Regions from separate parts of the Pseudoalteromonas sp. SCSIO 43088 genome, predicted to be linked through region 2. Evidence: predicted binding sites of a transcription regulator. Region 2 holds the regulator's gene; the other holds the start of a gene.
What was found. Region 2 encodes LexA, which represses DNA repair genes until DNA is damaged. Its sites were predicted from a motif close to TACTGTATNNNNATACAGTA; they were not measured.
Positions count from the first base shown of each region.

Region 1: ruvC (crossover junction endodeoxyribonuclease RuvC) is a predicted target of LexA. The motif match lies at 12,534-12,553, and genes of this name have one in related genera.

Region 1 covers NZ_CP072675.1:1,699,519-1,715,321, reverse strand. Annotated here, with positions in the region: gene J8Z28_RS07995 (ankyrin repeat domain-containing protein) at 1-1,210, opposite strand, end outside; tRNA gene J8Z28_RS07990 (tRNA-Ser) at 1,969-2,056, opposite strand; gene nadA (quinolinate synthase NadA) at 2,203-3,243, opposite strand; tRNA gene J8Z28_RS07980 (tRNA-Lys) at 3,373-3,448, opposite strand; tRNA gene J8Z28_RS07975 (tRNA-Lys) at 3,502-3,577, opposite strand; tRNA gene J8Z28_RS07970 (tRNA-Lys) at 3,629-3,704, opposite strand; tRNA gene J8Z28_RS07965 (tRNA-Lys) at 3,761-3,836, opposite strand; tRNA gene J8Z28_RS07960 (tRNA-Lys) at 3,895-3,970, opposite strand; tRNA gene J8Z28_RS07955 (tRNA-Lys) at 4,027-4,102, opposite strand; tRNA gene J8Z28_RS07950 (tRNA-Lys) at 4,159-4,234, opposite strand; tRNA gene J8Z28_RS07945 (tRNA-Lys) at 4,298-4,373, opposite strand; gene ybgF (tol-pal system protein YbgF) at 4,542-5,303, opposite strand; gene pal (peptidoglycan-associated lipoprotein Pal) at 5,316-5,858, opposite strand; gene tolB (Tol-Pal system beta propeller repeat protein TolB) at 5,893-7,251, opposite strand; gene tolA (cell envelope integrity protein TolA) at 7,261-8,199, opposite strand; gene tolR (protein TolR) at 8,201-8,635, opposite strand; gene tolQ (protein TolQ) at 8,622-9,326, opposite strand; gene ruvB (Holliday junction branch migration DNA helicase RuvB) at 10,325-11,329, opposite strand; gene ruvA (Holliday junction branch migration protein RuvA) at 11,337-11,957, opposite strand; gene ruvC (crossover junction endodeoxyribonuclease RuvC) at 11,959-12,483, opposite strand; gene J8Z28_RS07895 (ABC transporter permease) at 12,620-15,121, opposite strand; gene J8Z28_RS07890 (ABC transporter ATP-binding protein) at 15,111-15,803, opposite strand, start outside.
Region 2 covers NZ_CP072675.1:3,615,930-3,631,732, reverse strand. Annotated here, with positions in the region: gene J8Z28_RS16745 (LysR family transcriptional regulator) at 1-431, shown strand, start outside; gene norR (nitric oxide reductase transcriptional regulator NorR) at 428-1,990, opposite strand; gene J8Z28_RS16735 (NnrS family protein) at 2,147-3,379, shown strand; gene hmpA (NO-inducible flavohemoprotein) at 3,400-4,563, shown strand; gene J8Z28_RS16725 (hypothetical protein) at 4,596-4,970, opposite strand; gene J8Z28_RS16720 (S41 family peptidase) at 4,963-6,585, opposite strand; gene J8Z28_RS16715 (endonuclease) at 6,685-7,338, opposite strand; gene J8Z28_RS16710 (VOC family protein) at 7,455-7,808, shown strand; gene J8Z28_RS16705 (PepSY-associated transmembrane domain-containing protein) at 7,783-8,508, opposite strand; gene J8Z28_RS16700 (hypothetical protein) at 8,667-9,047, shown strand; gene J8Z28_RS16695 (PaaI family thioesterase) at 9,055-9,492, opposite strand; gene lexA (transcriptional repressor LexA) at 9,654-10,271, shown strand; gene coxB (cytochrome c oxidase subunit II) at 10,709-11,851, shown strand; gene ctaD (cytochrome c oxidase subunit I) at 11,851-13,446, shown strand; gene J8Z28_RS16675 (cytochrome c oxidase assembly protein) at 13,446-13,976, shown strand; gene J8Z28_RS16670 (cytochrome c oxidase subunit 3) at 14,014-14,889, shown strand; gene J8Z28_RS21930 (DUF2909 domain-containing protein) at 14,789-15,100, opposite strand; gene J8Z28_RS16660 (SURF1 family protein) at 15,115-15,803, shown strand, end outside.

The DNA.
Region 1 (15,803 bases), 1.9 Mb from region 2:
AAAGTAATGTAACAGTTTGATGATTTATCTTCTTTGGATTAAGGTAATCTGCGGCTTGTTTATTTTTCCTACAACGAATAGCTAAATCAGTTAAGGGAACTAGCTTACTGATAATTTTCTCGTAATTTTTAATACATGCTTTAAATAAGGCGGTATAGCCATTGCTATCTTGTTGATTAACGCAAGCACCATTTTCTAAGAAAAAATCAACGCCTAAATTAAACCCGCTCCATGCTGAGATCATCAAAGGTGTATTTCCCGCATTTTTTGCGCCACTCCCCAGGTCAATATCAGCACCATGTTCAGCTAAGACTTTTATCATGGATAGATTTTTTAACTGGGTAGCATGATGAACAGGAGAAAAATTGTATTTATGCTTATCCTGCTTATCAACATCGATATTAGGTAATGATAAAATGTATTTCAGAATCTCCTGATTACGACTTCTTACAGCTGTAATCAATGGAGTAAAACCATCATCTGGATTATGAAAATTAACATCGACACCTTCTAAGTCGTAAGTTTTTATGTCTTCTAACTTGCAGCTTTTAATGAGAGAAACAAACTCTATCGTTTTTACTGGATCAAATTCGGTATCAATATTTGCAAACTGCTGGGCATAAGTCTGAGGGGTCATTGACGATAAGTTTTTCACTCCCTTACACAAAAATTGAAAATATATATCATCCGATAGTAAATATACTTCATTGTTGGGCTTAGCTCTTGCTCGCCTTATCGCCACATCTGCAATTTTTTCGTCATTATTACCATCGTTCTTGTGGTTTTTAGAAATTGTTAGGCGATCTTTAATGTTATTAACCGAACTCATAACCAACCAAGCTTTCTGCTTTACTGCTGGCTTACCACGATCTTTCAAGTTATTTAGTTCTGAGATAACGATATCAGGCACGATTACTTCATCAAACGTTGCCAACAAATCCGATAAAAAATTTGGCCGTTTAATAAGAGCAGAAGTATCAACCACAACCAATTTCTGTGAATCTGTAGCGATTCCTAGTATTTCATCCGTGGGTCTTTCGAACGTCTGTGCCAATTTTATTAATTGACTTGACGATGGTTCATTTTTACCATTTTCCCAATTTGATATTACGGGGCGTGCGACATTTATTTTATTGGCCAAATCCTTCTGGGACATTTTTCTTCCCTCTCTAAGTGATTTTATGTTTTTCCCTATTTGATCTGTAATCATTAGTTACAACTCCATTTAATTTTCAGTAGGTTGGCAGAAAGCCTGTATCGAATCATAGCCAACCAACAATAATCACTCAATGAAATAAAAGGAGATGTATAAATCTATTACACAATGTATAAAATCATGACAATAATAAGCCACTGGTAATTCGTAATGGACAAATTAACTAGAGACTTTTTGGGGCTAGTAGCTTGAAAAAGCTTTTGCTTGAATAGAAAAGCAAACCAATATGTTAAAGTAAGAATTCCATCCCTAGTATTTCCCACTCACCGAAACTTCATCAGTTAATCACCATCTACTGGAAAGTGAAACTAAACATTCGATTAAATATTTGTGTGACTCTTTAAATCTTGGATTCCCAAAACATCCAGTTATGTTCTGGATGGTGCATCTTAGTGGGTAAGATTGAAACGCGAAAAGCTCTACAAATTATTGTGAAAGCTTTCGTGTACTGTTATCGCTTAAACTAAATTTTTAATAAAAAGTAAAAGGAAGTCTGCAATGAAAATTGGTTACGCCCGAGTTCACAGCAACGACCAAGATCTGCAAATCGTGGTGCAGTTTTTCAGTACAAGTTAGAAGGTGCTGCTAAAAAAGCAGTTATAAATCTGGGTGAGCTAAAACTAATAATGTTATTTACTTGCAGAATGCCTTGGCCTTTTCTAATGAGTACATACACCTCATCCAATGATATGGTAAGCAATTGCTTTTATAATTAACAAATGATTTTAAAGCGTAAATGCTTTGAGCTAGGATGGCGGTGACGGAGAGATTCGAACTCTCGATACGTTGCCGTATACACACTTTCCAGGCGTGCTCCTTCAGCCACTCGGACACGTCACCTAAGGCGCTTAGAGTTTAGCGCGGCGTTATAGTATGAAAACAACCCTACAGACGCAAGGGCTTTTTAAAATAGTGCAGTTAAGTGATTAGTAATCAAACAAAAAAGGCAAGGTAAACACCTTGCCTTTTGTATAGTCAATTAGTTCTTAGCGTTGAAGCGTTGCTGAAAAATCTAACATACGGTTAAGCGACTTTAATGCGCCTTCGCGCAAGTCCATATCAACAAACACTTCTTTACCTTCTGGGTCTGTCAGTGCTTCTTCAATCGCTTTTAAGCCATTCATTGCCATCCACGGGCAATGTGCGCAGCTTTTACAGGTTGCGCCTTCACCTGCTGTTGGTGCTTCAAAGAATTCTTTCTCTGGGCATAACTGCTGCATTTTGTAGAAAATGCCTCGGTCAGTTGCTACGATGAACTTTTTGTTGTCCATAGTTTGCGCTGCTTTGATTAGTTGGCTTGTTGAACCAACTGCATCAGCTAAGGCTACAATCTCCGCAGGAGACTCTGGGTGAACCAATACAGCCGCATCTGGGTGTAAGGCTTTCATATCCTTAAGTGCTTTGGTTTTAAACTCGTCATGAACGATACAGGCGCCATTCCACATGATCATGTCAGCACCTGTGTTCTTTTGAATGTAAGAACCTAAGTGTTTATCTGGACCCCAAATGATTTTTTCGCCTTGCTCATCAAGGTGCTCAACGATTTCTAGGGCACATGAAGAAGTAACAATCCAATCTGCACGCGCTTTAACAGCTGTTGATGTATTTGCATACACTACTACCTTGCGATCAGGGTGCTGATCACAAAACGCTGAGAATTCTTCAATTGGGCAACCTACGTCTAATGAACAAGTTGCAGCAAGCGTTGGCATAACAACTGTTTTATTTGGCGTTAGGATTTTTGCTGTTTCGCCCATAAAGCGAACACCGGCTACCACAATTACATCTGCGTCGTGCTTAGCGCCAAAACGCGCCATTTCTAGCGAGTCAGCAACACAACCGCCTGTTTCTTCAGCTAGTGCTTGAATTTCAGGATCAGTGTAATAATGGGCAACAAGAACCGCGTTCTTGTCTTTTAATAATTGTTTGATACGCGCCTTATACTCAGCTTGCTCGTCTTTTGATAACGGAGCTGGCTTTGGAGGGAAGATATAATCTTCAGGCATAATTTGTTCAGCTAGACTCATTTCTCGACCACTTAGTCCACAGTGCATTCATGGCGCGAATTATACGAGAATCTTAAGCTAAAGAACAGTATTGCTGTGAGCTGTTAAGATAAATAAAGGATAACTTAGAAAGAAAAGATAAATCAGGAATGGTGGGTCATGATGGACTTGAACCATCGACCAATGGATTAAAAGTCCACTGCTCTACCAACTGAGCTAATGACCCGCTCTGGATATTTAGATGCGTAAATCCGCCGATATGAGACCATTCGAAAAGAATGGTGGGTCATGATGGACTCGAACCATCGACCAATGGATTAAAAGTCCACTGCTCTACCAACTGAGCTAATGACCCGCTCTGGAAATTTAGACACGTAAATCCGCCGATATAAGACCATTCAAAGAATGGTGGGTCATGATGGACTCGAACCATCGACCAATGGATTAAAAGTCCACTGCTCTACCAACTGAGCTAATGACCCGCTCTGATGCTTGTAATAAGCTACGTAAATCCGCCGATATAAGACCATTCAAAGAATGGTGGGTCATGATGGACTTGAACCATCGACCAATGGATTAAAAGTCCACTGCTCTACCAACTGAGCTAATGACCCGCTCTGATGCTTGTAATAAGCTGCGTAAATCCGCCGATATAAGACCATTCAAAAAGAATGGTGGGTCATGATGGACTTGAACCATCGACCAATGGATTAAAAGTCCACTGCTCTACCAACTGAGCTAATGACCCGCTCTGATGTTTGTAAAAAGCTGCGTAAATCCGCCGATATAGAACCATTCAAAGAATGGTGGGTCATGATGGACTTGAACCATCGACCAATGGATTAAAAGTCCACTGCTCTACCAACTGAGCTAATGACCCGCTCTGATGCTTATAATAAGCTGCGTAAATCCGCCGATATAGAACCACTCAAAGAATGGTGGGTCATGATGGACTTGAACCATCGACCAATGGATTAAAAGTCCACTGCTCTACCAACTGAGCTAATGACCCGCTCTAATTGCTTATAAAAGCTATACGTAAATCCGTCGATTAAAGATTACCATTCTAAGAGAATGGTGGGTCATGATGGACTTGAACCATCGACCAATGGATTAAAAGTCCACTGCTCTACCAACTGAGCTAATGACCCGCTCTTTTTTCCGCATTTTGGCTGTTGTTACCAATCGCCTGCTGCGGGCGCTTATAATACTTATTTAAATGCTGAGTGCAACAGAAAATATCTCTTTTTTTAAGTTTTTATGTCTAGTTGCCTAATTTTAGACCGCTTATGTCAAAAAGCAGTCTAATCAGGTCAAATCTACATTTGCGACAGACGTTCTGTGGCTAATTTAGCAGCGGTAGTACTTGGGTACTGATTAATTAAATCATTAAAGGTTTTAAGGGCTTGCTCGCCTAAACCTTGATCCGCTAATAAGTTTCCTAACTTTAACATCGCATCTGGGCGCTTATTAGAATTAGGGTATTCATTCACAACAACTTTAAAGTGCTCAGTTGCACCAGCTTGATCGTTTTGAATAGTTAACAGCTGACCTAACCAATAATGCGCATTAGATGCATACACTGAATTAGGGTAAGTAGTTAAGAATGTTTGGAACTCAGGAATTGCTTGCTCATAACGTTTATCTTTCATGATTAACGCTACAGCACGTTCATAGGCTTCGTTTTCAGATAAGTCTGAACTGATTGCCTGTGATGCACCCACATCCGTATAAGTGTTAGTAGGTTGAGTTTGTGTTGCAGCAGGCTGACTATAAGCTTGGCTTACACGGTTCTCAATCTCTTGATAAAGCTCACGCTGACGTTGTAATACTTTTTCAAGCTTATAGCTTTGCTCTTCAGTAATACCACGTACTTGGCTCACTTCGTCTTGTAAAATATTAAGCTGCTGCTGAAGCTCAGCTTGCAATAAATTACGTGACTTCATCATGTTTTCTAAAGCGACTAAACGCTTCTCAATGCTCGATTGCGAGCTTGCAGCTTCTGAAACAGGAGCGGGAGCAGCCCATAACTGGGTGCTCCCGCTTAAGATCATTGCTGCCAAAATAATTTTCGGCTTCATAATGACTCTTTATTAGTAAACTAATACTGCGCGACGGTTCTTCGCGAACGCTTCTTCAGTGCGAGACTTAACCATTGGCTTCTCTTCACCATAGCTCACTACTGACATTTGGCTAGCAGAAACACCTAAACTTTGTAGGTATTTTTCTACTGCTTGACCACGGTGCTCACCTAGTGCGATGTTGTACTCAGGCGTACCGCGCTCATCTGCGTGACCTTCGATTAGAACTTTAACTGAAGGGTTTTGTACTAAGAACTCAGCGTGTGCTTGTAATAGTTCAGCATATTTGCTTTGGATTTTTGCGTTATCAAAACCAAAGTAAATGATTTGCTCTTGACGTAACGCTTCGTATTTTTCACGAAGTGCTTCTTCAGCTTGTTGCTCTGGAGTAAGCGTTGCTACTTCAACAGTATCAGAGTTGTTTGATTGCTCAACCATACCTTGGTTAGATTGGTTTGCAGCACCTTCGTCAACACCTGAAGAAGAGCTACACGCCGCTAATGTCATCACTGGCACAGCAATTAGCAGGCCTTTTAAAGTTTTATTAAGTTGCATTTAATTGATTCCTATATTGAGTAAACCAGTAAAATTACTGTAAATAAGGCGACCAAGCTGGTGCCTTTACTTGTCCGTTTAGCACAGGTAAGCGTGCTTTAAAGCGACCGTCCATAGAAACTAACGCCAACACCTGTTTATTATTATGAAGCGTGCTGTAGATAATCATCGAGCCGTTTGGAGCGATACTCGGTGATTCATCTAAGCGAGTTCTAGTTAATACTTGGAACGCGCCTGTAGCTAGCTCTTTCTTAGCAAGATGGTATTGACCGTTGGTACGGTTCACCATCACTAATTCTTTTCCGTCTGGAGAAACCGAACCTGCTAGGTTCATATCTCCGTCAAACGTCATGCGTTTTGACCTACCAGTTTGCAAATTTAACTTATAAATCTGGGCATTACCACCCCTTTCAGACGTAAACACAATATCTTGCCCATTAGGGAACCAAGATGGTTCAGTATCTATACTACGGTGGTTTGTAAGGCGTCTTTCTTTACGAGTTGCAAGGTCTAAAACATATACTTCTGTTGCACCATTTCGGTCTTTAGAAAGCACTAATAATAACTTTTTACCATCAGGCGAGAACTGCGGTGCACCATTAATACCAGGGTGACTTGTGATCAGCTCACGTTTACCTGTGTATAAATCTTGAATATAAATTTGGCTTTGACGATTCTCAAATGTTACGTACGCAAGCTTAGTACCGTCAGGTGACCACGCTGGTGACATTAATGGCTCTTTAGAGCGAAGTAACACTTGCTCATTAAAACCATCGTAATCAGCAACTACAAGCTGGTATGGCTTAGGCTCTTCTTCGCGAACAATCACATAAGCAATCTTCGTTAAGAATGCACCTTTTTCACCCGTAAGCGCTTCGTAAACTACATCACTAATGCGGTGCGCGTAACGGCGAAAACCTGTTTCAGCAATTACGCTTTCACGCGCGTCTAAAATGTGATCTTGGCTTTTAACTAATTGGCCATTGCTCATCATTTGCGTTTCGCCACCAGTAATTTGACCACGAATAACATCAATAAGCTCATACTTAACTAAGTAACGGCCATTTGTTTGCTGCTCTACTTGGCCTACAAGAACCGCTTCAACGCCTTTATTAACCCAAGCGCCGTAATCAACGTCGGTGTCAGTAGCTGGAAGCTGCGGCATTGTGTTCACGTCAATTGGCTTAAACTTACCACTACGCATTAAGTCAGCTGCAATCACTGAGCTTAATTTTTCAGGGATAGTTCCTACACCATTGTACTGGAAAGGTACAATCGCAATTGGACGTGCACCGTCAATACCATCGGTGATCACAATTTCTAGTGCAGCACTGGCAATGCCATGAAAGCCCAGTAATACAATAAAACATGCTGTTTTTATCTGGTTAAACATATCATTCCTTTAAAATTGAGGCGCTATTGTTAAATTAATATTTTTAAGTTGCTCAAATACTTCACGGTCTGGTGATACTGGAAGTGTGTCTGCCATACGCACCGCGCGCATTGCAGCTTCACATACCAAGGTATCTCCGCCCAGTGATTTTACTTGAGTCACTAAGCCATTAAAACCAAGACGAATATTAAGACGACATTCTTTACCTTTCATCTTCTCATCTTTTAAGAAGTTTTGTTGAATGCGCGCCATAATTAACGCTTTATATTTTTCAACTTCGCCCACTACTTGTTGCTGGCGCACTTTATTACGTGCAGCCTGCTCAGCAGCTAATTGTTCTTGTAGCATTTGCTCTTGCAATGCTTGCTGGCGTTTACGCTCTGCTTCAGCTTCTTTGCGTTTACGTTCAGCTTCAGCTTCGGCAGCTTTACGCTTACGCTCTTCTTCCGCTTTCTTTAACGCTTCTTCTTCAGCTTTACGTTTTTCAGCTGCAGCTTTCGCTGCGGCTTCAGCTTCTTGCTTTTGCTTTTCAGCCTGTTGCGCTTTAGCTCGTTCTTTCTCTTGAATTTCACGTGCTTTCTTCGCTTGTGCTTCTGCTTCTGCTTTTTCTTTCTCTTTCGCGCGGCGTTGCTGCTCTAGCTTTTTAAGGCGTCTGTCTTCAGCTTCACGTTGCTTACGTGCATCATTTGCACGGCGCTCAAGATCACGAATACGTTTTGCTTCGGCTCGTTTTTTTGCTTCTTCTTGCTTTTTAAGCTCGGCAATTTTCTGCTCAACCTTTTGCTGATCAACCGTTACTGCGGCAACGGCTTTTTCAGGCTCTGGTAAAGCAGGGTTCAGCGTTACTTCCATCACCTTAGGCGCTGGCATATGAAAATTAGCTGTTGCTACTAATAAACCTGCTATTGCAAGGTGCAAAAGAACCGATTTTACTACTGATGCACCCATACTAGCCTTTCGTCCCCTCGAATGATTCGGTCATAAGACCCACTGAAGGCACACCAGCATTTTTCAAAAAGTCCATAAGCAGCAGTACTTCTTGATAAGAAACACGGCCAGAACCTTTAATCATTACAGGTGTATCTGGATTTTTTTGCAGTTGAAGTTTAATTACCGCCGCAACATCCAGCGCTTCCATTGGTGCTTCTGGGTCAGTACCAATACTTACATAGTACTTACCTTCAGCATCAATTGACGCAATGATAGGCGGTGTATCTTTAGTATCAACTAAATCCGATTCTTCCATTTTCGGCAAGTCCACTTTTACGCCATGGGTAATAAGTGGCGCAGTTGCCATAAATATAATTAGTAGTACCAACATTACATCAATGTAAGGTACTACGTTTATTTCACCTACAGGGCGACGTTTCTTACGCTGATACATTCGCTTTAGCCTCTATTTGCGCAGCTGCTTGGCGGTGTAAAATATTGGCGAATTCTTCCATAAAGTTAATGTAATTACCTTCAAGCTTTTCTACTTTATTGGCAAAACGGTTGTAAGCAATTACAGCAGGGATTGCAGCAAATAAGCCCATTGCAGTTGCAATCAGCGCTTCGGCAATACCTGGCGCTACCATTTGTAGCGTTGCTTGTTTAACTTCACCTAACGCGATGAATGCGTTCATAATACCCCATACCGTACCAAACAGACCGATGTAAGGACTAATTGAACCCACTGTTGCTAAAAACGATAAACTAGACTCAAGCTTTTCAACTTCGCGCGATAGCGCAACTCGCATTGAACGATGTGTGCCTTCCATTACGATGCCTGCACTTTGAAATGTATTTTTCTTATGACGTGCAAACTCTTTAAATCCTGCAACGAATAATGCTTCAACACCTGATGCACCACCAGGACGAGCAGATACTTCGTTATATAATTTACTTAAATCAATACCTGACCAAAACTTTTGCTCAAAACGCTTAGCGCCATTAAGTGCATCAGAAATCGCTTTTTTACGTTGAAAAATAATTGCCCATGACATTACCGACATACCGACTAATGCCAACATTACTAGCTGGACAAGTACACTGGCTTCTAGAATAAGATCTAAAAAGTTAAGCCCTGATCCCACGTTAAACTCCTAAAATAGATTTCTATGTAATTTGTTATATTTTTTACACTTGCATTTATTGACCACAATCATGGCCAAAAGTTACATCTAGTGTATCTAGTCAGTTATAAACTGACAACGCTCTTGCTGTGAATTAGCGGCAAATAACGGTAAAAAGCAATTTGCTTAGTTATTTTTTAGCCATATTAGGTTTTATCAACACATTTACGCATATTTTCACCTTAATAATAAGTCACTAGAATAGCTCTTAAAAGCAACCAAAACAGCCAAAAACACGACGTTTATTCATAAATTACGCATAAACACCCAAAAGCACTTTTGCAAATCTACTACAGAATACTTAAACTAATCCTGAATAAAGATCACAAAATTTATAAAAACCCTTTTATTCAGAAGGTTAAAAACAAAATAGTTACAAAGTGAACAAAAAGAAAACAATTCAACTTTTAGCTCACATTAGTTTTTTTTATTTGAAAATAAAATTTTTCTAGTTTGAAGAAAAATCCATCATTGCGTATTATTTACCTATACCGAGCTAGCAACCTCATGAAAGTTTCTTTCATCAAGCTCCGTTTTTAGCAATATGAAGTTTCGTATTGCTCTAGGTTTACTTAAATCGGGATAAAACCTTATTCAAGTAGACCGTAGTTCCCTGGATTACTTCCTTCAACTTGTTGTTTGCCCGCATCCTTATGCGGGCTTTTTTTTGCCTACACAAACGCCAATGAGAATACCTACCGATAACTTAACAGCATGTGAATTACAGATGTTAAAATGAGACAACAACCCAGTGGTAAGCGGTAAGCGGTAAGCGGTAAGCGGTAAGCGGTAAGCGGTAAGCGGTAAGCGGTAAGCGGTAAGCGGTAAGCGGTAAGCGGTAAGCGGTAAAAACCTATACACCTACTTAATATAAGCAAGTTATCTCGATAAAAAAAGCAGCTCTCTCGAGCTGCTTGATACTTATAGCTTAAAGCTTGTAACTAACCGCGGGGTTTTAGTTATTTCTCAGGCGTAAGCCCAAAGTGTAAATAAGCAATGTCTGAAACGAGTCGTCCGCGTGGGGTACGCTGAATAAAGCCTTGTTGAATTAAAAACGGCTCTATCACATCTTCAATGGTTTCTTTTTCTTCGCCAATTGCAGCCGCTAGGTTATCAAGGCCAACTGGGCCGCCCATAAATTTTTCGATAATAGCTAGCAAGTATTTTCTATCCATGTAGTCAAAACCGCTTTTATCGACATCAATCATATCGAGGGCTTGCTCTGCAACTGTGGCATTCACTTTGCCGTCTGATTTCACTTGGGTGTAATCACGAACGCGGCGTAATAAACGGTTTGCTATGCGCGGTGTACCGCGTGAACGCTTGGCGATTTCGGTTGCACCTTCATCACACATGGTTAAGTCTAAAAAGCTTGCTGAGCGGGCAACAATTTTTGATAAGTCTTCAACAGAATAAAACTCTAATCGCTGAACAATACCAAAACGGTCTCTAAGTGGTGAGGTGAGTGAGCCAGCACGCGTTGTTGCACCAATTAATGTAAATGGCGGCAAATCAAGCTTTATTGAGCGCGCTGCGGGGCCCTCACCTATCATTATATCCAGCTGATAATCTTCCATTGCGGGATACAAAATCTCTTCGACTTGCGGGCTCAAACGGTGTATTTCGTCAATAAACAGTACGTCACCTTCTTCAAGGTTCGTTAAAAGCGCAGCTAAATCGCCTGCTTTTTCGAGTACTGGCCCCGACGTTGTTTTAATATTAACGTTAAGCTCGTTGGCTACAATGTTTGCAAGTGTGGTTTTACCAAGACCCGGCGGACCAAATATTAATAAATGATCCAGCGCTTCGCCACGATGGCGAGCGGCCTCGATAAAAATCTCCATTTGTTGCTTAACATGCGGCTGGCCTGTGTAATCGGTTAACAGCTTTGGTCGTATTGCACGATCAACACTGTCTTCGTTACTTTGTTCACTCGCATCTATTAAGCGATCTGCTTCAATCATGGTTTACTCACAACATTGATTTTAGAGCTTCTTTAATTAGAATCTCAGTCGTCATATCTGGTTTGTTCACTGTTTTAACCGCTTTTTGTGCTTGCGGTAGCTTATAGCCTAATGCCACAAGTGCTGATACTGCATCATCGGCAGCATTATTTGCCACTAGGGTATCATCACTTGATGGCTCAATGACGGCATTATCGCTAAATGGTGTAAATAAGTCATTACCCCAATCTTTGAGTCTATCTTTCATTTCGAGCACTAAACGCTCAGCCGTTTTTTTACCAACACCTGGCAGTTTAACCAGTGTTGTTGCATCTTCATTGTTAACACAACTTACGAATTGCTGCGCTGACATACCCGATAAAATAGCAAGACCAAGTTTTGGCCCTACACCATTGGCTTTTAAAAGCTCTCTAAATAAAGCGCGTTCGGTTTTGTTGTTAAAGCCAAATAATAGCTGGGCATCTTCACGTACCACAAAATGGGTATAAATAATCGCTTGCTCACCCACTGCCGGTAAATCATAAAAGCAAGTCATGGGCATTTGTACTTCGTAGCCTACACCAGTTACTTCAATAAGAATTTCTGGTGGCTGCTTTTCAACAAGTAAGCCATTTAATCGACCAATCATATTACTTCCTTAATCGTCCTCTTACGGTTTTGCTCGCACTGCCCGCAAGTTTTATTAAATTTTGTTCTGAGTGAGCATGGCAAATAGCGATTGCTAAGGCATCTGCGGCATCGGCTTGAGGGGTACCTGGCAGCTTTAAAATGTTTTTAACCATATGCTGTACTTGAGACTTATCAGCGCCGCCATTACCTACAACAGCCTGCTTAATTTGCCGAGCAGAATATTCATAAACTGGCAGCTCTGCCATTGAAGCACCAACGATAGCAGCACCACGTGCTTGACCGAGTTTAAGCGCTGAGTCTGGGTTGTGTGCCATAAACACTTTTTCTATAGCAAAACTGTCTGGTAAGAATTGCTCTACTAATTGACTGATCCCTTGGTAAATCATTTTTAAGCGTACCGGAAAATCGTGATCGGCCAATTTAATGCAGCCACTACCTAAATAAGTGAATTTAGCACCTTGGTGAGCTATCACGCCGTACCCTGTTAATCGTGAACCAGGATCAATCCCTAAAATAATCGCCAACTAACTGAACCGTCTATTATCATTATTATCTGCGGTTAATAATGCCAGAGCACTGTATAAATTACCAGTAACCAATTGCAATTCATAAAAAATGCCCGCAATTGCGAGCATTTTATAGTCAACTTTCAAGAGACTTTTACGCGAGTGAACGTAATAAGCCTTGCGTATTTTTTCGCATTGTGCAGGCTATCATCAAATAACCTAAACATGCCACAAATAAGCCACCGACTGCAGGGCCAATCACCCAAATATGAGGGTGGAACTTACCTGCTAAATCGAACATCTGTTTTTGCACTATTAACAGAGCGATGTCACTGACAATCGCTGCGACTAAGCCAGCGGTAACGCCTAATAGTAAAAACTCATATAAGGTGGCATTTTTAATTAAGCGCCCTTTCGCACCTAAGGTTCGCAAAATAACAATCTCTTGCATACGCTCACCCAAACTTGCTTGCACTTGTGAAATAAGCACTAAAGCGCCACAGGCAACCACAATCGCTAGTACAAAGCCAATCGCTAACGATACTTGCTCTATGGTTGAGCGAATTTGTTTAATAAAGCTCTCAACATCTATCACGTTAACCGTTGGGTATTGACGCATCAACTCATTAAACTCACGTTTTTTCTCTGCTTTTACATTCACTGATGAAATATAAGTAGCAGGAAAGCTCGCTAGTACATCAGGGCTTAAAATAATAAAGAAGTTAGGTTTAAGTGTGGTCCAATTAACCTTACGTACACTGGTGATTTTTGCATCAAACGACTGCGCACCAATTAAGAAAGTAAGCGTATCGCCAATTTGTACATCAAGGCGTTCAAGCATCGACTCTTCTACCGATGCCTCGGCTACTGAGTCTTCACTAAACCATGTACCGTCGATAAGCTCATTTTGATTAGGTAAGTCTTTACGCCAAGTTAGGTTTAACTCACGACCAATACCAGAGCGGGCTTCTTCGTCTTTCTTTTCGTTGTCTTCTTGCGATACTTCGCGAGCAACCAACTCACCATTTACGGCGTTAACACGGCCACGAACAACCGGATAGAAATCAGACGTTGGCATATCGTTTTGCGCTAAGAAGCTAGTTATAGGCTCTAATTCTTGCTCAGTAATGTTCACTAAAAATGAATTAGGGGCATTTTCAGGAAGCTGAGACTGCCAATCCGAAATCATGTCGTTCTTAAGTACAATTAAAAACAGTAATAACTTGATAGCCAAAGCAAAGCTAATTAATTGTACCGCATTCACATTGGCACGCTTTTGAATTGACGCAATCGCCAATGACCAACTATTGCCCGGACTCAAGCCAAGTTTGCGGCCACCACCAAAAATAACCTTTGATAAACCAAATAACACCGCAATTAAAAATGCCGTCGAAAGGAACAAAATTGCACTAATTTTGATGTTGTTACTAAATAACCACATCAGTAAAAACACAGTAAGCGCCGACATAGTAAGGTGCACTTTACTTACTAATAAACGGTCGCCTAAGTTACGGCGAAGTACACGTAGCGGCGGAATATCAAATAAATCGAGTAGCGGTTTAATTGAAAACATAACCGCACAAATCACACCTGTGCTGATCGCAATAATCCAAGGTTTTGCCGATGCGCTTGGCAGTGCTGTGCCCATGGTTTGTGCCAAATAATCCGTTGCAACCGCTTGTAAACCATAACCAATCAGTAAACCGACAATCACCGACATTGAACATACAAGGCTCAAATGTAATAAATAGATCTTACGGATCATAGCGCGGCTACCGCCAAGCGTTTTCATCATAGCAACTGGGTCGTACTGACGCTCACAATACCGTTTTGCCGATACCGCAATAGCAACAGCAGCTAAAATAATGCCAAGCAAACCAGCTAGCAATAAATAGCTTTCGGCACGATTTAAACTATTAGAAATAGGTGACTGGCGGTCTTTAACGCCATACCAACGCTGGTTTTCTTTCATCTGTGGTTTTAACCAAGCATAAAAGGTATCTAAGCTGTCTTTGTCGCCAGCATAAAGTTGGCGGTAAAACACCCGACTGCCCGGCTGAATTACCTCTGTAACAGCAATGTCTGCTTCATTAATTAAGATTCGCTGGCTGCTCGAGAACACATTAAACGGTGCATCTGGCTCTTCGGCTACAACATGACTAGCCGTAAACGTAGCAGCACCAAGCTCTACTTTATCGCCCACTTTAATGTTTAGCGCATAAAACACAGATTCACTTAACCACACTTCACCACGACTTGGGATATCAGAAGTTACTTGTGGTTGGTCAGTCAGGCTGGTTTTTACTTTTAACTCACCTTTTAACGGATAGGTATTTGATACCGCTTTCACCGAGCCAAGCTGCATTTCGTCACCGGCAAATAGCATGGTGTCGAAGTAAGTTATTTTAGCGGTGCGTAAGTTATCTTGGTTGGCTTTTTCTAAAAACTCAGCAGGTAAAGCATGGTTACTTGCTAAAACGCGATCAGCGGCAATAAAGGCACTGCTTTTTTCTTCAATACTTTGGCCAATTCGGTCGGTAACCATAGACAGTGTTAAAACAGTGAGAACAGCTAAGGCTATTGCTGCACTGATCACTGTTAATTCGCCACGCTTAAACTCACGTGAAAACAGTTTTAGTGCTAATTTAGCCCACATTCGCTTGCACTCCTTCGCTTTCTTTTACAGTTACTAACTGCCCTGCTTCAATATGTAAAATTTGCTGACACTTTTGTGCAAGCTGCTCATCATGGGTTACTAAAATGAGTGTTGTGCCGTGCTCCTTATTTAATTCAAATAATAAAGATTCAATTAACTTACCGTTTTTGCTATCTAGGTTCGCTGACGGTTCATCGGCAAATAAGATTTTCGGTGTGCCAATAAATGCACGAGCAATTGCTACACGTTGCTGCTCACCGCCAGATAATTGCGATGGGTAATGACCAACACGATGGCTTAAGCCTACCTTTTCAAGTAACTCAAGTGCTTGCTGCTTAGCGTCTTTGCTTCCTGCAAGTTCTGCCGGAAGCATTACATTTTCAAGAGCTGTTAAGCTTTGTACAAGCATGAAAGATTGAAACACAAATCCTACTTTTTCAGCGCGAAGTGCTGCGCGTGCTTCTTCATCTAATTCGTGTAATGCGGCTCCGTCTAAATGAATACTGCCGCCCGTTGATTGGTCAAGGCCCGCCAATAAACTTAATAAAGTAGACTTTCCCGAACCTGAGGTGCCTACCACTGCAACTGAGTCGCCCGACTTGACATTAAAGCTGATGTCACTGAGGATGGTCAGGTCGCCCTCAACCGTGGTGACCGTTTTAGAAAGTCCTTTAACTTGAAT
Region 2 (15,803 bases):
GCGACTATATTGCCCAGCATTTAGCTGAACTTTCGTCAGGGTTTTATGCCTCTAAAAGTTATATTGAAAAGTATGGCATGCCAAAGAATATTGAGCAGTTGCAACAGCATAGTTTTGTTTCTGGGGTGGCTGGCTACAACGGTAAAGTGCCTTATTTTGCATGGGTTGATCAACATATTGAACCTTCGCAAATTAAGTTACGGGTGTCTGAAACATCAGAAGCTACAAGGGCGATTGTGAGAGGCCTAGGAATTGGTGGTTTACAGCATGAAGTGGCAAGCCAATACCCTGATCTGCTGCCAGTGCTTCCTAAAGAGCTAAACTGGCCAACGGATCTTTGGCTGGTAACGCATCACTTGGTGCATCGTACAGCCAAAGTCCAAGCATTTAGTCAGCTTTTAAAAGCCTATTTTAAAGATTTAAAAGCTTAAACAGACTTTTTAACGCTAATGCCTAGCCGTTTGGCTAGGCGCACAAGGTTGGCTCTATCAACACTTAAGCTGCGTGCTGTGGCTGCCCAGTTTAGGTTGTGTAGTTCAAGTTGTTGCATAATTAATTGATAACTAAAAGCGTCAGTAGCCTCTTTAAGCGATAAGCGAGTGGCTTTTTGTTCGTTAACTGCAACAGGGCTTGGTTCAGCAACGGCCATTTTAGCGATATCACAATGGTCAGGCTCGATTGTGACAATGCTTTGTTGCCATTGCTGCTGCTTGGCTTTGAGTGCTGCGCGACTGATCACATGTTCAAGCTCTCTCACATTGCCTGGCCAATCATATTGACGCAGTAGTAACTGTGTATCGCTACTAAGCTTAAGTTGTTTAATTGCCAGTTTTTTAGATGTTTGCTCAATAAAAAAGCCTGCCAATAAAATAACATCGTTATCGCGCTCTTTTAGTGGTGCAACATACAATGGGTAAACGCTTAAGCGGTGATAAAGGTCTGCACGAAAGCGCCCCGCAGCGACTTCTTGTTTTAAATCGCGGTTGGTAGCTGCAATCACTCTGACATCAACATAACGGCTTTGATCTTCCCCCACAGTTTGTACTTCACCACTTTGTAATACGCGCAATAGCTTACTTTGCATAGCAAGCGGAAGCTCGCCAATTTCATCTAAAAACAGGGTACCACCATCGGCGAGTTGAAACTTACCCTGGCGAGCAGTATGTGCCCCAGTAAATGCGCCTTTACTGTGACCAAAAAATTCACTTTCGGCTAAGTTCTCTGGTAACGATGCGCAGTTTAAGTGGATCAACGGCATGTCGCGGCGTTTTGAGTTTAAGTGGATATTGCGTGCAACGAGTTCTTTACCGACGCCTGTATCGCCTTGTATCAATACGCTAAATTCTGAGGCAGCCACCAGCTGAATATCATTTTTAAGGGTCAGCATTGCTTGGCTATTACCAATAATTTCGACACCTTCTCGTGTTAGCGCTTCAAGGTTAAGCTGCTGCGCAACTTGATAGTTGTGCTGTGCGTGCTGCATAAAATGCTGCAAGGTTAGGGCATGCTCAACATAGCCTGCAGCTAGCTGTTTTAGTTGATTGAGCTCGTTCATTGCTAAAGCGTCAAAGGCATGTTCATCTAAACTATCAAAGGTCAAAACACCCAATAGTTCGTTGTTATCTTTGCTGCTCAGCAGCGGCACGCCCATGCAGGCATGAACAGGAAAGTCGCCATGCTGGCTTTGTAATAAACCATCGTAAGGGTCGGGTAGGCCACAATCTTTGGCAAATTTTAGCGGTTCACTGCCACGGCATATTTCAAATAAGCGCGGATGCTCCGCTATTTTAAAGCGTCTTCCTAACGTATCGTCCGACAACCCATGAAGGGCTACGGGCTTTAACACATCGCCTTGTTTCAATAATAAGGCAACTGCATCACATTCAAGCCAATCATTAATGCAACTCAACAGATAACTGAAATTATGATCAACACTGCTTGCTTTGGTAAGTGCAAGTGCAACATCAAGAAGGGATTTTTTGAGCATCATGTCAATTTGACCTGAATGTGTTTTATTGATGTTTTTAATAGTGTGTCATTTTGACTTATTTATCAAGTGTCCAAGTTTAATGCATTGATATTTAATGGTTTTTATTTTTGGCTTGAACTGTGCAATAGCTGGGGAAATTAAACGCTGAGAGCACGAATGAAAGTCATTAATTTAACTGAACCTATGCCAACTAAGATCAAATTTTATCAACTCAGCCAGTGGCCGTTATGGGCATTAGCATTTCGGCCTTTTTTCTTGGCGGCAGGTGCCTTAGCTGTATTTGCTATGAGTTACTGGTTTTTAATCTTGGCGGGCTATGCACAGTGGCACCTAACAATGCCCGCAACGCTTTGGCATGCTCACGAAATGCTGTTTGGTTTTGCGGGCGTGGTTGCCATGGGCTTTTTGCTCACCGCCGCACAAACTTGGACAGGTGTGGCGAGTGTAAGTGGTATTAAACTTTGTTTGCTTAGCATGATTTGGCTTGCTGCAAGGCTTAGTTTTTTTATTGAGATTGCAGGGTTCGAGCAGCTAAACCTTTATATTGTTAGTGCGCTACAACTCGTTTGGTGGCTAGCTGGAATTATTATTCTAGCTGACATGCTGATACAGGCAAAAAGCAGCCATAACTACTTATTTGTTGTCATCGCATCTTTGCTCTGTGCGCTCAATGTGATTTTTTTGAGCTTAGTTGTACTTAATAAAATGTCGCTGGCACTGGGGGTTGTTGATACCGCTGTACTTATCATGACACTGCTAGTTGGTGTTGTGGCTGGGCGAGTTGTGCCATTTTTTACCGCGCGCGGCCTTAACCTAAGTGAACAAGTTAGAACCCCCAAGCTCGATAAATTAGTCGTATTTAGCTCATTTTTCGCCATTGCGTGGTTTTTTATGAGTCAGCTATTTTTTAGCGCAATGAGCACCGGTTGGGTTTTTGCTTGGCTTGCTTGTTTACATTCAGCCCGGTGTGTTTTGTGGTGGCATAAAGGCATTCTAAAAGTGCCTTTGCTATGGTCATTACATGTGGCTTATTGGGCTTTATCTGTGGGTTTAATACTCATCGCGCTGAGTTATTTCAGCTCTATTATCTTATTCAAAGATGCGCTTCATCTGATCACTGTTGGCACCATAGGTGTGATGATCATCGCCATGATGGTACGTGTCTCTCATGGTCACACTGGGCGCGCATTACAAGCCCCTGCGTACATTAGTTTGGCATTTGTACTCATTGTGATAGCTGCCATTGTACGTTCGTTACTTCCCGTTTATTTAGGTCATCACCTTGCATGGCAGTTAAGTGCGTTGCTGTGGGTTGCTGGCTTTAGCTTATTTTTATTTCATTGTGCGCCCATCTTAGTGAATCGTCGTGTTGATGGTCGCCGCGGTTAATCTCTCCAATAGGAAAAACTATGTTATCTGAAAAAACGATCCAGATTGTTAAAAGTACTTTGCCGTTGCTTGCACAAGCAGGCCCTCAAGTGACTGAGTATTTTTATGATCGTATGTTTAGCTACAACCCAGAGCTTAAAAATATTTTTAATATGACACATCAGCAATCGGGCTCTCAGCAATTTGCGCTGTTTAATGCCTTAGCTGCCTACGCGGCAAATATTGATAACTTGGCAGTGTTAAAAGATGCGCTTGCGCGCATTAATCATAAACACACCAGTTACCATATTTTGCCAGAGCATTATCCTATTGTTGGTGGGCATTTGATTGCGACTTTAAAAGAGTTATTGCCAGAACAATTTACCCCTGAGGTTGAGTATGCATGGCGTGAAGCTTATTCGTTATTAGCTGATGTATGTATTAATGAGGAGATGTCGCTATATCAAAAAACCAAAAAGGCGCCGGGAGGATGGTTTGGTACCCGTACTTTCACTATTACAGAAAAACGTATGGAGTCATCGCAAATTTGTAGTTTCACATTAACGCCTGCCGATGCAAAGCCTGTTGTGGCGTATTTACCGGGCCAATATTTAGGGATTAAAGTAACGCCTGCAAACAGTGATTTAACGCAAGTGAGGCAATACTCTTTATCGCAGCAAAGTAATAGTTGTAATTACCGTATTAGCGTGAAAAAAGAAGGCTTGGTATCTAACTACCTACATAGCTTAAGTGAGGGGGATGAGGTAGAAATTTACCCACCCGCAGGCGACTTTGTGCTTCGCGAAATTGACTCGCCTGTTGTATTGATTTCAGCGGGAGTTGGTCAAACCCCGATGATGGCGATGCTCGAAACACTATTAAGTAATCAACCTAATCAGCCAATTCATTACCTGCATGCTTGCGACAGTGAAACGCAGTTTGCCTTTAAAGAGTACTTATTTAAGCAACAGCAAGCGCACGCTTCATTACATTGTGTTACCTGGTTTAAAGATGGCAAGGGGGGCGATTTTGCGGGCTTAATGGATGTAAACCACGTCGCTGACAGCTTACCAATAAGCAAAGGTGACTTTTACCTGTGTGGCCCAATCGCATTTATGGCAATGATAAAAGAGCAACTACTAGGTATTGGGGTTGCAAGTGAACGCATTCATTATGAGGTGTTTGGCCCTCACCAAAGCCTATGATGTAAAAGGCGCAGCCTAAGCTGCGCCTTTTGTTAGTTAACTTCGCACTCTACATTAGGAAGTGGAATACGGAGCTCTTTTTTGGGGTAGTAAAGCAGGCATTGCTCACCTGCTTTTTGCAACACAAACTTCTCAGAAGGAATTGAATGGGCACCCATAATTGGCAGGCCATCAGGCCCTTTGTTGGTGCCGTGGTCAATCAGTAACTCTGCGCTTTTAGTAAACACATCATCGGCTAAGGTGACCAGTGCACCGCCCTTAGCAGACTGAATAGCCTGCTGTATATCAGTAATCACTCCCGGGTTTACCCGAACAAGCGTAGCATCTTGCGGTTGCTCTGCTTGAGTACTTTTACAGCCTGCTATGCTTGCCAGTAAGGTGCAGGTTAAGAACAGTGCTTTATTCATTATCACCTTCCTTAGCTGGTAGCGGACGGGTTAAATCCATATTATTTTTGTAAAGTGTAGTATTAGCTTTTAGCGCAATACCAGCTTCATCAGCAGCATAAGATGAGGTTGTCGCTTGCTTAGCTGTGGCACTTTGCGTTACCACTGGGCAACTATCATTCTCAATATGATAAAGCGCTGCACTCAGAAGTGTTTCATCACTATCACCTAACTGGTGGTTAAAGTCGTCATCGAGTTCACAGCCTTTTACATCTGCATCGAATTGCGGTGAAGGAGTTGGTACTAAGCCGTCAGAGTATTCGCCAAAGCCTTTGTAATTCACACCCGTTAGCTGAATGGTGTAGTAAGTGGTTGCACAGTTATGCGTTGGGGTAAAACCATATGGTTTACCGCAGGTTTTACCACCTATTAAAATAACTTCAGTATCTATGCCTTTTAAGCCATTGATAAGTGCTTCTGATGCTGAACATGTATTATCAGTGCTGAGTACATAGACTTTCGATAAATTTAAGTCAGGTAGTGTGTTACCTGTTCCCTCGAAAGTAGAATAATCGACTTCAATATCAATAAACGGGTATGGGTCGCTCTCGGGCTGCTTGTCATTTTCAATGACTTGATAGTAAAAATAGTCACTCGTATTAGCTGGACCTGCAATCATATAGGCAAGTTGCGAAGAAAGCGCTAATAAACCACCGCCATTGTATCTAAGGTCGATCACAAGCTCGTCGATATTGTCGGTTTTGAACTTATTCACAGCACTTATCAGCTCAGGCTGAGCAATACTTATATGGCTGTTAAACTGCATGTAGCCAACTTTAGTGCCATCTCCTGTGGTAATAGTATCGACATTTTGTACAGGTGTTTGGGTTATATTACCTGCGATTAGAGTAAACGATTTTTCGGTGCCATCATTACTGCGTACAACAAAATTGTGCGAGTCGCCAGCTGTCGGCCCAAATAGCGCTTCATTTAGAATATCTACGCCTTGTTGAGTATTAGTGTCAATGCTGACGTCGTCGACCATTAAAATAGTATCACCGCGTTGTAAGCCTGCATTTGCAGCTGGTGAGTCACTCTCTAAATAGGCTACACGTAACTCTCGTGGCGGAACATTACTGATAAATGCCCAATTGATACCATAGCCAGAAACCACACCTGATTGCGACTCTTGAAAATACTCTTCTGTTGGCCTGCTGAAATGGAATTGATCTTTATAAGCACCAGAATCTGTTTTTTCGAAGGTTTTTAATTGATCAAAGTAAGCGGCGACAGAGCTGAAGTTAGCTGGGTCATTGTCTTCTATTTCATCGTACCAAAGATAGGTTTCGTCACTCCATGAACGTAGCCACATCTTCTCAGTAAACTCAGAGCCTGCTGTATCTGGGTAAGGTTGATTATCGTTATATGGATCATTGCCAGTTCGCGGTACAGTGCATTGATCTTTAAATTCGCTTGATGGATCAAAGACACCAGCCGTCCAAGTGGGTTCAGAAGTTGTTGGTGGTGGATTCGTGGTATCGGTATTGCTCGATGAGCCACCACCGCCGCAGCCAGATAAAGAAATGCCTGAAGCCGCTAAGAAGACAGCTAAAGCGAGTTTGTTATTTTTAAACATGGTGCTTCCTTTCTTATATAAATTGTTTAAAAACTAACAATTACTTAATCTGAAAGCAATAAATTATAGCGTCTGAAATGTAAACGAATGTGCTGCTAGTTATAAAGACTTACGATTGCTAATTTCAGCTATTTCAAGCTTTTGCCACGATTCAAATAATTTACGTTGTTTATCAGATATTTTTAAGCCATAGGTTTTTTGCATATAAAAATAGGTATCGGCTATTTGCTTTCTTGCATAAATGGGTGGCTCAAATACGCGTTGCTTAAAATCGATTTTTACGGGACATGCTCCGTAACTTGCACTTGATGTTGACACCATACCGTAGCGAAAGTTTGAACGGTCAGCATTGATCTCGCCTATAGCGGGGGCAAGGTTATTAATGTCAGCTTCCATTTGACGAAACTTTTCACTGACCTTTTTACAGTTTTTGCGACCGCCATCCTGCCAGCATTGTAATTGATGACCAAACTCCCAGGCAGGCACAATGTGCTCCCACTCTATTCTTTTTGCGCGAGCATTCTCTTTTCCTGAACGGGTGACAGAGTTTCTAGGAATATAGCCACACGCATCAGGGTCTGGCACAAGTTTTTTACCTTGGCGCTTGATATCGCAACCACAATATAAGCTTTTACTATTGCTTGGTAGATTCTTAATTAAATGCTTTTTGGTACTGTAAAAGCTCGAAAACTCTTTAGCGGATATAGGAAAAGTGAAAATAAAACAAAGGGCTAAGTATAGAAATAAACGCATATCCATCACATCAGTGAACTACAGGAACAGCTATTCTAGAGCGACTATTCTAAAAAGGAAAAGTTTTTCAACTCAGCTATAGTTGTTAGGCCGTTTTTATTAAAGGAATTACAACCATGTTATTAGGTGCTTTTTCTGTAAGTCTAAATGTAAAAGATATTCGTGCTTCAAAGCAGTTTTATGAAAAGCTAGGTTTCAAAGAGTTTGCTGGGGAGATAGAGCAGCATTGGCTAATTATGAAAAACGGTGAACATTTGATTGGTTTGTTTCAAGGTATGTTTGATAAAACCATGCTGACCTTTAATCCTGGGTGGGATCAAAATGCCGAAGCTTTGGATGAATTTGCAACCTTTGAGCAATTAGCTGCACAATTTCAGCAACAAGGATTAGAAATACAAAAGGCCGGTGACGCGAGTTTTATTATCACCGACCCAGATGGCAATCCTATTTTGATTGACCAACACGTGTAGCTGGCTTTTTACGTTTAATTCGAACGTTTTGTAGTAACAAGAGAACTCCTGTAATACAAAATAGTACGCTGGTGGCTGAGAAGCTGATGAGTAGTGGATTGTTAAAGTTCTCACGCTCATCATAATCCATAATGTGTAGCATCCAGAAAAAGTCGAAAATGCGCCACAGGGTGCTGCGCACAGTTATAACTTTACCGGTTTGGCTATCTAAATATAAGGTTGTTGTTAACCAATCATCGAAGCTAATTTGCCAAACATTGGCTTTGTGACCGACTTCTCTAGGCCCTTTTGTTAATAACTGCGCTTGCGTTATTTTTGCGTCAATAAGCAGGTGAGCTTGCGCATTTTCAATGATTTGCGCTTTACTCGGTGCAGGCATTTTAGCACCTGTTCTGCCATCAAAAATAAACGTACCGCTAAAGGATGTAACTTCTATAATCGGGGTATTTAAAAAATGGCTATATTTAATACCCTCGATTTGCTCGAATTGCGCTGTTATTTTATCAATTGAAGCAGGGTAGTCCGACAATAAAAATGGGCTACTTAAACTGCGATTAGCCAGATGCTTACCATGCACTTTTTCAAGTGGTAATGAGCTCATTACCAGCCCACCTAAGAGCCAAAAAAAGATCTGCAAAGCAAGTAAGTAGCCAAGCCATTTATGCCCTTTACGAGCATACTTAAACAGGCGTTTATTCATTATTACCCCGTTATTATTGTTATGTGGGCGCTATTTTAGGTTGTTTAGCTAGATTGCCAATGCGGCATAATGTCGCATTAACTGTATTCTAGATTTGGTATATATACAAAACTGAGTTAAAGTTTCAGTCGATATCAATAGAGGGTAAAAACGAGAGTATGTCGGAAATTCAATTTTTAAATGTAGATCTGGAGCTTGAGTCAAAGCACGATATAAGTGCGCTTGTTGCTGATTTGAAGAAAAACGCCATGGTTTTACATTATGACCAAGATGAATACCGCCAACTAGCACGTATTGAAGCAACCGCAGATATCAGCTCTCCAGATAAAGCAATTAACCAGCTTTGCGAGCTTATTGAGTCTTGCTCGCGCAATGCATTAAAACAGTGGTTATCGTGCTCAAAGCGTACATTTGATATAGGCTTTGAATCAGGTAATTCGCCTAAATGCTTTAACCAACCCCTGCATGCCGATACCTTGTTACGTATCTCTGCAATTGGCGCAGGGATTGAAATTACTATTTATCCTGTTGAAAAATAGCCAGAATTTATCGCTCTACAACAGCTGCGGTCATTCTTGATACGCAGCAAAGCTCTCCTGCGGCATTGGTAATTTTTATATCCCAAACAGAAGTTCGCTTACCTAAATGCAGCGGTCTCGCAGTTGCTGTTAACGTTCCTTTGCGTGACGCTTTCATGTGGTTGGCATTAATCTCTTGGCCAACAGCATAAAACTTATTGAAATCAACCACGAAATTGGCTGCATAGCTTGCCACTGTCTCTGCTAATACAACGTTTGCTCCGCCATGGACCATGCCCATAGGGTTATGATGCTCAGGAATAGCAGGCATGGTTGCCATTAAATAATCATCGCCAATTTCAGTTACCTCAATGCCCATAGTTTTCATTAAAGTGCCTTGACCGGTAATCCCTTGTTCCAGCTCTTTGCAAAGCTCTAACGTGATTGGTTGGTGCCAAATACTCATTGTGTTTCCTTAGCCTGCTAATTAAAGCTAATACCTTATGGCATCTTTCGGTGTGGTTCAATGTTAGTTTTGTAGCAATATGATGGGGTTAATTTAAATTTGCGATTTTCAAATAACTGTATATACTCACAGTTAAATGTACTGTATGGAAAACCAGTTGTATGCGCCCATTAACTAAACGCCAATCGCAAATTTTAGAACTAATTAAAGTCTTTATTAAAGATACAGGCATGCCACCTACGCGTGCTGAAATAGCTCAAACATTGGGTTTTAAAAGTGCCAACGCTGCTGAAGAACACCTAAAAGCACTGGCAAAAAAAGGCATGATCAAAATGAAGCCTGGGGCGAGTCGCGGTATTCAGTTAATTGAAGAAGATGAGCCAGAGCAACTAGGCTTACCTTTAATTGGCCGTGTTGCAGCCGGTGAACCTATTTTGGCGCAAGAGCATGTTGAAAGTCACTGCCAAGTTGATCCTTCATTATTTAAACCTGCTGCCGATTTCTTACTGCGTGTAAATGGTATGAGTATGAAAGACATTGGTATTATGGATGGCGATTTGCTTGCAGTACATAGAACACAAGTTGCTGAAAACGGGCAAGTAGTTGTAGCTCGAGTCGATGAAGATGTAACAGTTAAGCGTCTAGAAAAAGCGGGTCGCAAAGTACTTTTACACGCTGAGAACGAAGAGTTTTCGCCTATTGAGGTTGACCTTGAGCATGAGTCGTTCAACATCGAGGGGTTAGCGGTAGGTGTTATTCGTAACGCTGACTGGATGTAAACGTTCCCAATTTGGTGCATTAAATTGACTCAATTTGGTGCGCCACTGAAATTTTACTACTTAATTAGGATTTGTGAATCCTTACTCTTCATTTAAAGCCTTATATAGCGCAGTTTTCCTCTCTTTTTATATTTCGTTCTTACTCCTAAACATTAAATAAAGCGCTGATTATAGTTGTTATTTCTGCACCAAAATAAACATTTATTATCATTAAAACTTGCTTATTGGTCATTTTTTAACTAATTGGTTAATACACTGTATTAACACCTAATTAATAAAAAGACACAAAAATGTGCGAGGTGTTAGTCATGGGGTCGGTATCATAAGTGGGTCAAAATGATACGTAGTCGCTCTGAACAATAAGAAAAACGAATGGGCACCTTGTTGTATCGCCTTTTCGCTTTGCGTCTTGCAATAGCATCTAAAGGAGCCGTCACATGGGTAAACTGCGTTACGCCTTGTGGCTTATATTGTTTGCACTTCCTGAGCTTGCATTGGCAAATAGCCAATACAATATGCGTAAAGGGGTGACCGATATAAGTAATAATGTTTATGAGTTACACATGACGATATTTATTATCTGCTGTGTAATCGGCATCATCGTATTTGCGGTGATGTTTTGGGCTTTAATACACCACCGTAAATCCAAAGGGGCCAAGCCTGCCCAATTTCATGAAAGTACAAAAGTTGAAATACTTTGGACTGCCATTCCATTTGTCATCTTAATCGCCATGGCTGTGCCTGCCACAAAAACCTTAATTGCCATGGAAGATGCCTCTAAAGCCGATATCACCATTAAAGTGACTGGCTCACAATGGAAGTGGCATTACGAGTACATGGGCGAAGACATTGCTTATTACTCGATTCTATCTACACCTAAAGACCAAATAGACAACCAAGCAGAGAAAACTGAGCATTATTTGCTTGAAGTAGATAAACCGCTAGTACTTCCTATCAATAAAAAAGTTCGCTTTTTAATGACCTCAGACGATGTAATTCATTCATGGTGGGTGCCTGATTTTGCGGTTAAAAAGGATGCAAATCCTGGGTTTATCAATGAAGCGTGGACACGTATTAACGAGCCAGGAGTATACCGTGGTCAATGTGCTGAGTTATGCGGTAAAGATCATGGCTTTATGCCTGTTGTGGTGAAAGCCTTACCTGAAGATGAATTTGCTAATTGGCTTGCAGATGCCAAGCAAGAAAAAGCCAATGCGGCCGCAGCAGATGCTGCTTTGCTTGATCAAACATTACCGAAAGAAGAGCTTATGGTCTTAGGTGAACAAGTGTATATGGCAAGCTGTGCTGCATGTCACCAACCTACCGGTATGGGCTTACCAGGCGTTTTTCCAGCACTTAAAGGCAGCCCGATTGTATTAGGTGATGTAAAAGATCACATAGATATCGTATTACACGGTAAGCCTGGCACAGCAATGCAAGCGTTCGATAAACAGCTTTCAATTAAGCAACTTGCTGCGGTTATTACTTATAAGCGAAACGCGTGGGGTAATGATACCGGCGATGTTATCCAACCGAGTCAAATTCAAGCCGCGATTGATGCAGCAGCGGAGGCGAACTAATGAGTAATGTTATTAACGAGCAAGCAACAGGGCATGCGCATCACGACCATCATCATCCAGCTAAAGGTTTTAAGCGTTGGCTTTACACTACCAATCATAAAGACATTGGTAGTTTATACCTGATTTTTTCACTCACCATGTTTTTAATTGGTGGAGCGATGGCAATGGTGATCCGCGCTGAACTGTTTCAGCCTGGATTACAGTTAGTTGATCCGCACTTTTTTAACCAAATGACTACCGTACATGGTTTGATCATGGTGTTTGGTGCTGTTATGCCTGCATTTACTGGGCTTGCAAACTGGATGGTACCTATGATGATAGGCGCACCAGATATGGCCTTACCACGTATGAATAACTGGAGCTTTTGGATTTTGCCATTTGCATTTTTAATCCTATTGGCTTCGTTACTTATGCCTGGTGGTGGTCCTGCGTTTGGTTGGACTTTCTACGCACCACTATCAACAACTTACAGCAACGATAACACTGCACTTTTTGTGTTTGCCGTACATATCATGGGTATCAGCTCAATTATGGGTGCGATTAACGTTATCGTGACTATCGTCAACCTAAGAGCGCCAGGTATGACGTGGATGAAGCTGCCGCTATTTGTTTGGACATGGTTAATCACTGCATTCTTGTTAATTGCTGTTATGCCAGTTCTAGCAGGGGCGGTCACTATGGTGTTGACCGATAAATACTTTGCAACCAGCTTTTTTGATGCAGCCGGTGGGGGCGACCCTGTGATGTTCCAGCACATTTTCTGGTTCTTCGGTCACCCCGAAGTGTACATCATGATTTTGCCGGCCTTTGGCATTATATCGACTATCGTACCGACCTTCTCGCGCAAAAAGCTATTTGGCTATGCGTCTATGGTGTATGCAACTTCATCGATTGCGCTGCTAAGTTTTATCGTTTGGGCACATCATATGTTTACCACAGGGATGCCTGTGGCAGGCGAGTTGTTTTTCATGTACGCCACCATGCTTATCTCGGTACCAACGGGCGTTAAAGTGTTTAACTGGGTGGCCACCATGTGGCGAGGTTCGATTAGCTTCGAAATTCCGATGATGTTTGCAATCGCCTTTATTGTGTTATTCACCTTAGGTGGTTTCTCTGGCTTGATGCTTGCGATTACACCAGCAGATTTTCAGTATCACGATACCTATTTTGTGGTGGCTCACTTCCATTATGTGCTTGTGACGGGGGCTGTGTTCTCAATTATGGCGGGAGCCTATTATTGGCTACCGAAATGGACTGGCAACATGTACAACGAAACGCTGGCGAAATGGCATTTTTGGTTATCGCTAATCAGTGTCAACGTGTTGTTCTTCCCTATGCACTTTGTTGGCCTTGCTGGTATGCCGCGTCGTATTCCTGACTATGCTCTGCAATTCGCTGACTTTAACGCCATTATCAGTATTGGTGGTTTTGCATTTGGCTTATCGCAACTGTTGTTTGTATTGGTGGTATTTAAATGTGCTCGAGGTGGCGAAAAGGCACCTGCCAAAGTATGGGATGGGGCTGAAGGTTTAGAGTGGGAAGTCGATTCTCCAGCGCCTTATCACACCTTTGAAACACCGCCGGAGATTAAGTAATGAACCATGCACCTTTGCTAAAAAAACTGCTGATTACATGCTTGCTCATGTTCGCATTTGCTTTTGCAATGGTGCCGCTTTACGACGTGTTTTGCGACGTTACAGGGTTGAATGGTAAGCCATCATTAGAAAAAGCGAGCGCGAGTGAATCAATAAATACACAGCGCCAAGTTGATGTCAGCTTTACCACTCACGCCCAAAGCGGCGCGCCATTTAAGGTGCAGTCTGAGCAATACAGCGTGGCGGTACAACCAGGTGCCATGCGTGAAGTTAAATTTTCAGCAAAGAACACCAGTAATGAAGACAAAGTCATGCAAGCAATTCCATCAGTATCACCGGGTAAAGCGGCAAAGTACTTACATAAAATAGCCTGTTTTTGCTTTGATCAGCAGCCAATGAAAGCCGGTGAAGAAATGGAATTTACCTTGTTGTTTTATGTTGATACAGAGTTACCCGACGATGTTGAGGAACTGACGTTGTCGTATACCGTGTTTGATATTAGCGGGCATGTTGTGGCTAAAAACGATTAAAAGCCGCCAAGCTAATTGCTAATTGGGAGCAAACAAAATGAATCAAAATTATGAAAAATACTATGTTCCAGCCGAGAGTCCTTGGCCAATAGTTGGTGCCATCGCGATGTTTTTAATTGCTGTCGGTGCTGGTTTAACTGTGATGCAAGTAAGTGGTGAGGGCAGTAGTGGCCAGTATGTCTTGTATCTAGGCATTGCCATATTAATTTATATGGTTTTTAGCTGGTTTAGAAACGTTATTGAAGAGTCTCATAAAGGGCTTTACTCAGCACAAATGGACCGCTCCTTCAGACAAGGTATGAGCTGGTTCATATTCTCTGAGGTTATGTTCTTTATGGCGTTTTTTGGCGCTCTTTTTTATGCACGTATGATTTCGGTGCCTTGGCTCGGTGGCGCTGGTAATAACGCTATGACCAATGAAGTGCTCTGGCCAACCTTTGAAGCCGTATGGCCGCTATTAACTACGCCAGCGGGCGAGACCACACAGGCTATGGGCTGGCAAGGTCTGCCTCTGATCAACACGCTTATTCTGCTTACCTCATCGGTCACAATTCACTTTGCTCATGTTGCGATAGAAAACAATAAGCGCGGCGCCCTAAAGGTATTTTTATCTTTAACCGTGCTGTTAGGTGTGATTTTCCTTGGCTTACAAGTTTACGAGTATATGCATGCTTACCAAGATTTAGGTTTGACCTTAGATGCGGGCGTTTATGGGAATACCTTTTTCTTGTTAACTGGCTTTCACGGTATGCACGTGACACTAGGCACCATTATTTTATTTGTGGTGCTGCTGAGAATTTTTAAAGGCCACTTCACGAGTGAAAAGCATTTTGCCTTTCAAGCGGCTGCTTGGTATTGGCACTTTGTTGATGTGGTGTGGTTGTGTTTATTTGTGTTTGTGTACGTGCTGTAGCTTTGTGAAGCGGCGACGGGTTGGTGTGAATAAAGCCCAATTTCATTGCGGCAATGATGAGCACCAGCACAATACCTGAAAACAGCACTCGACGACCTAAGTAATGCGACATGGGTTTCGAGTGCTCTTTTGCTGACATCATCACAAACAGCGCTCTAAATAGGTTGAACAGAATATAAAGTAATAACAAAACAATAATGATTTTAATCATATTAGGTATTCCAAATGCAGTTAATTTTATGGCGTAAACAAAAGCTTAGCTCAATTATCGCAATTTGCGTTGTGATACTTGCAGTGCTTATTTGTTTGCGACTAAGCGTTTGGCAATACCAGCGAGGCGAGCAAAAACAGCAGCAACTAAGCCAGTTAGCCGTTTCGAAAGAGCAAGGAGTTTTGAGCTGGCAAGAGCTGCAAAGTTTACCTAGAGAGCTGAATAAAACGGGCTTGCAAGTCAAGGTCTCTGGCGAGGTAAATAAACAACAGTACTGGCTGCTTGATAATCAAATTTATCAGGGGCAAGTGGGCTATGACTTACTAGTAGCGATGACAATTGCAGGTGAAAGCGTGCCTTTAATCGTTAACTTTGGTTGGCTAAAAGCTCCAACAAACCGTAGCCAGTTGCCAACCGTTGTGTGGCCAGAATCAACAAGCTTTACGGCTACTGTGCAATTGAAACAAGGCAGCTTACAAGGTTTCACACTTGCCGATGAGATTGGTGCAGAGCAAGGCTGGCCTAAGCGTATTCAAGGCATCGACTTAGCAATTTTTAGTGCTCAATTAGCAAAGCCCTTACAAGACTTTATTGGTTATCGCAATGAAGCAGATGGTATTGCAACCCCGCATTACCAGAGTGTCGTGATGGGGCCAGAAAAACATTACGCCTATGCCGTGCAGTGGTTATTAATCGGCTTAGC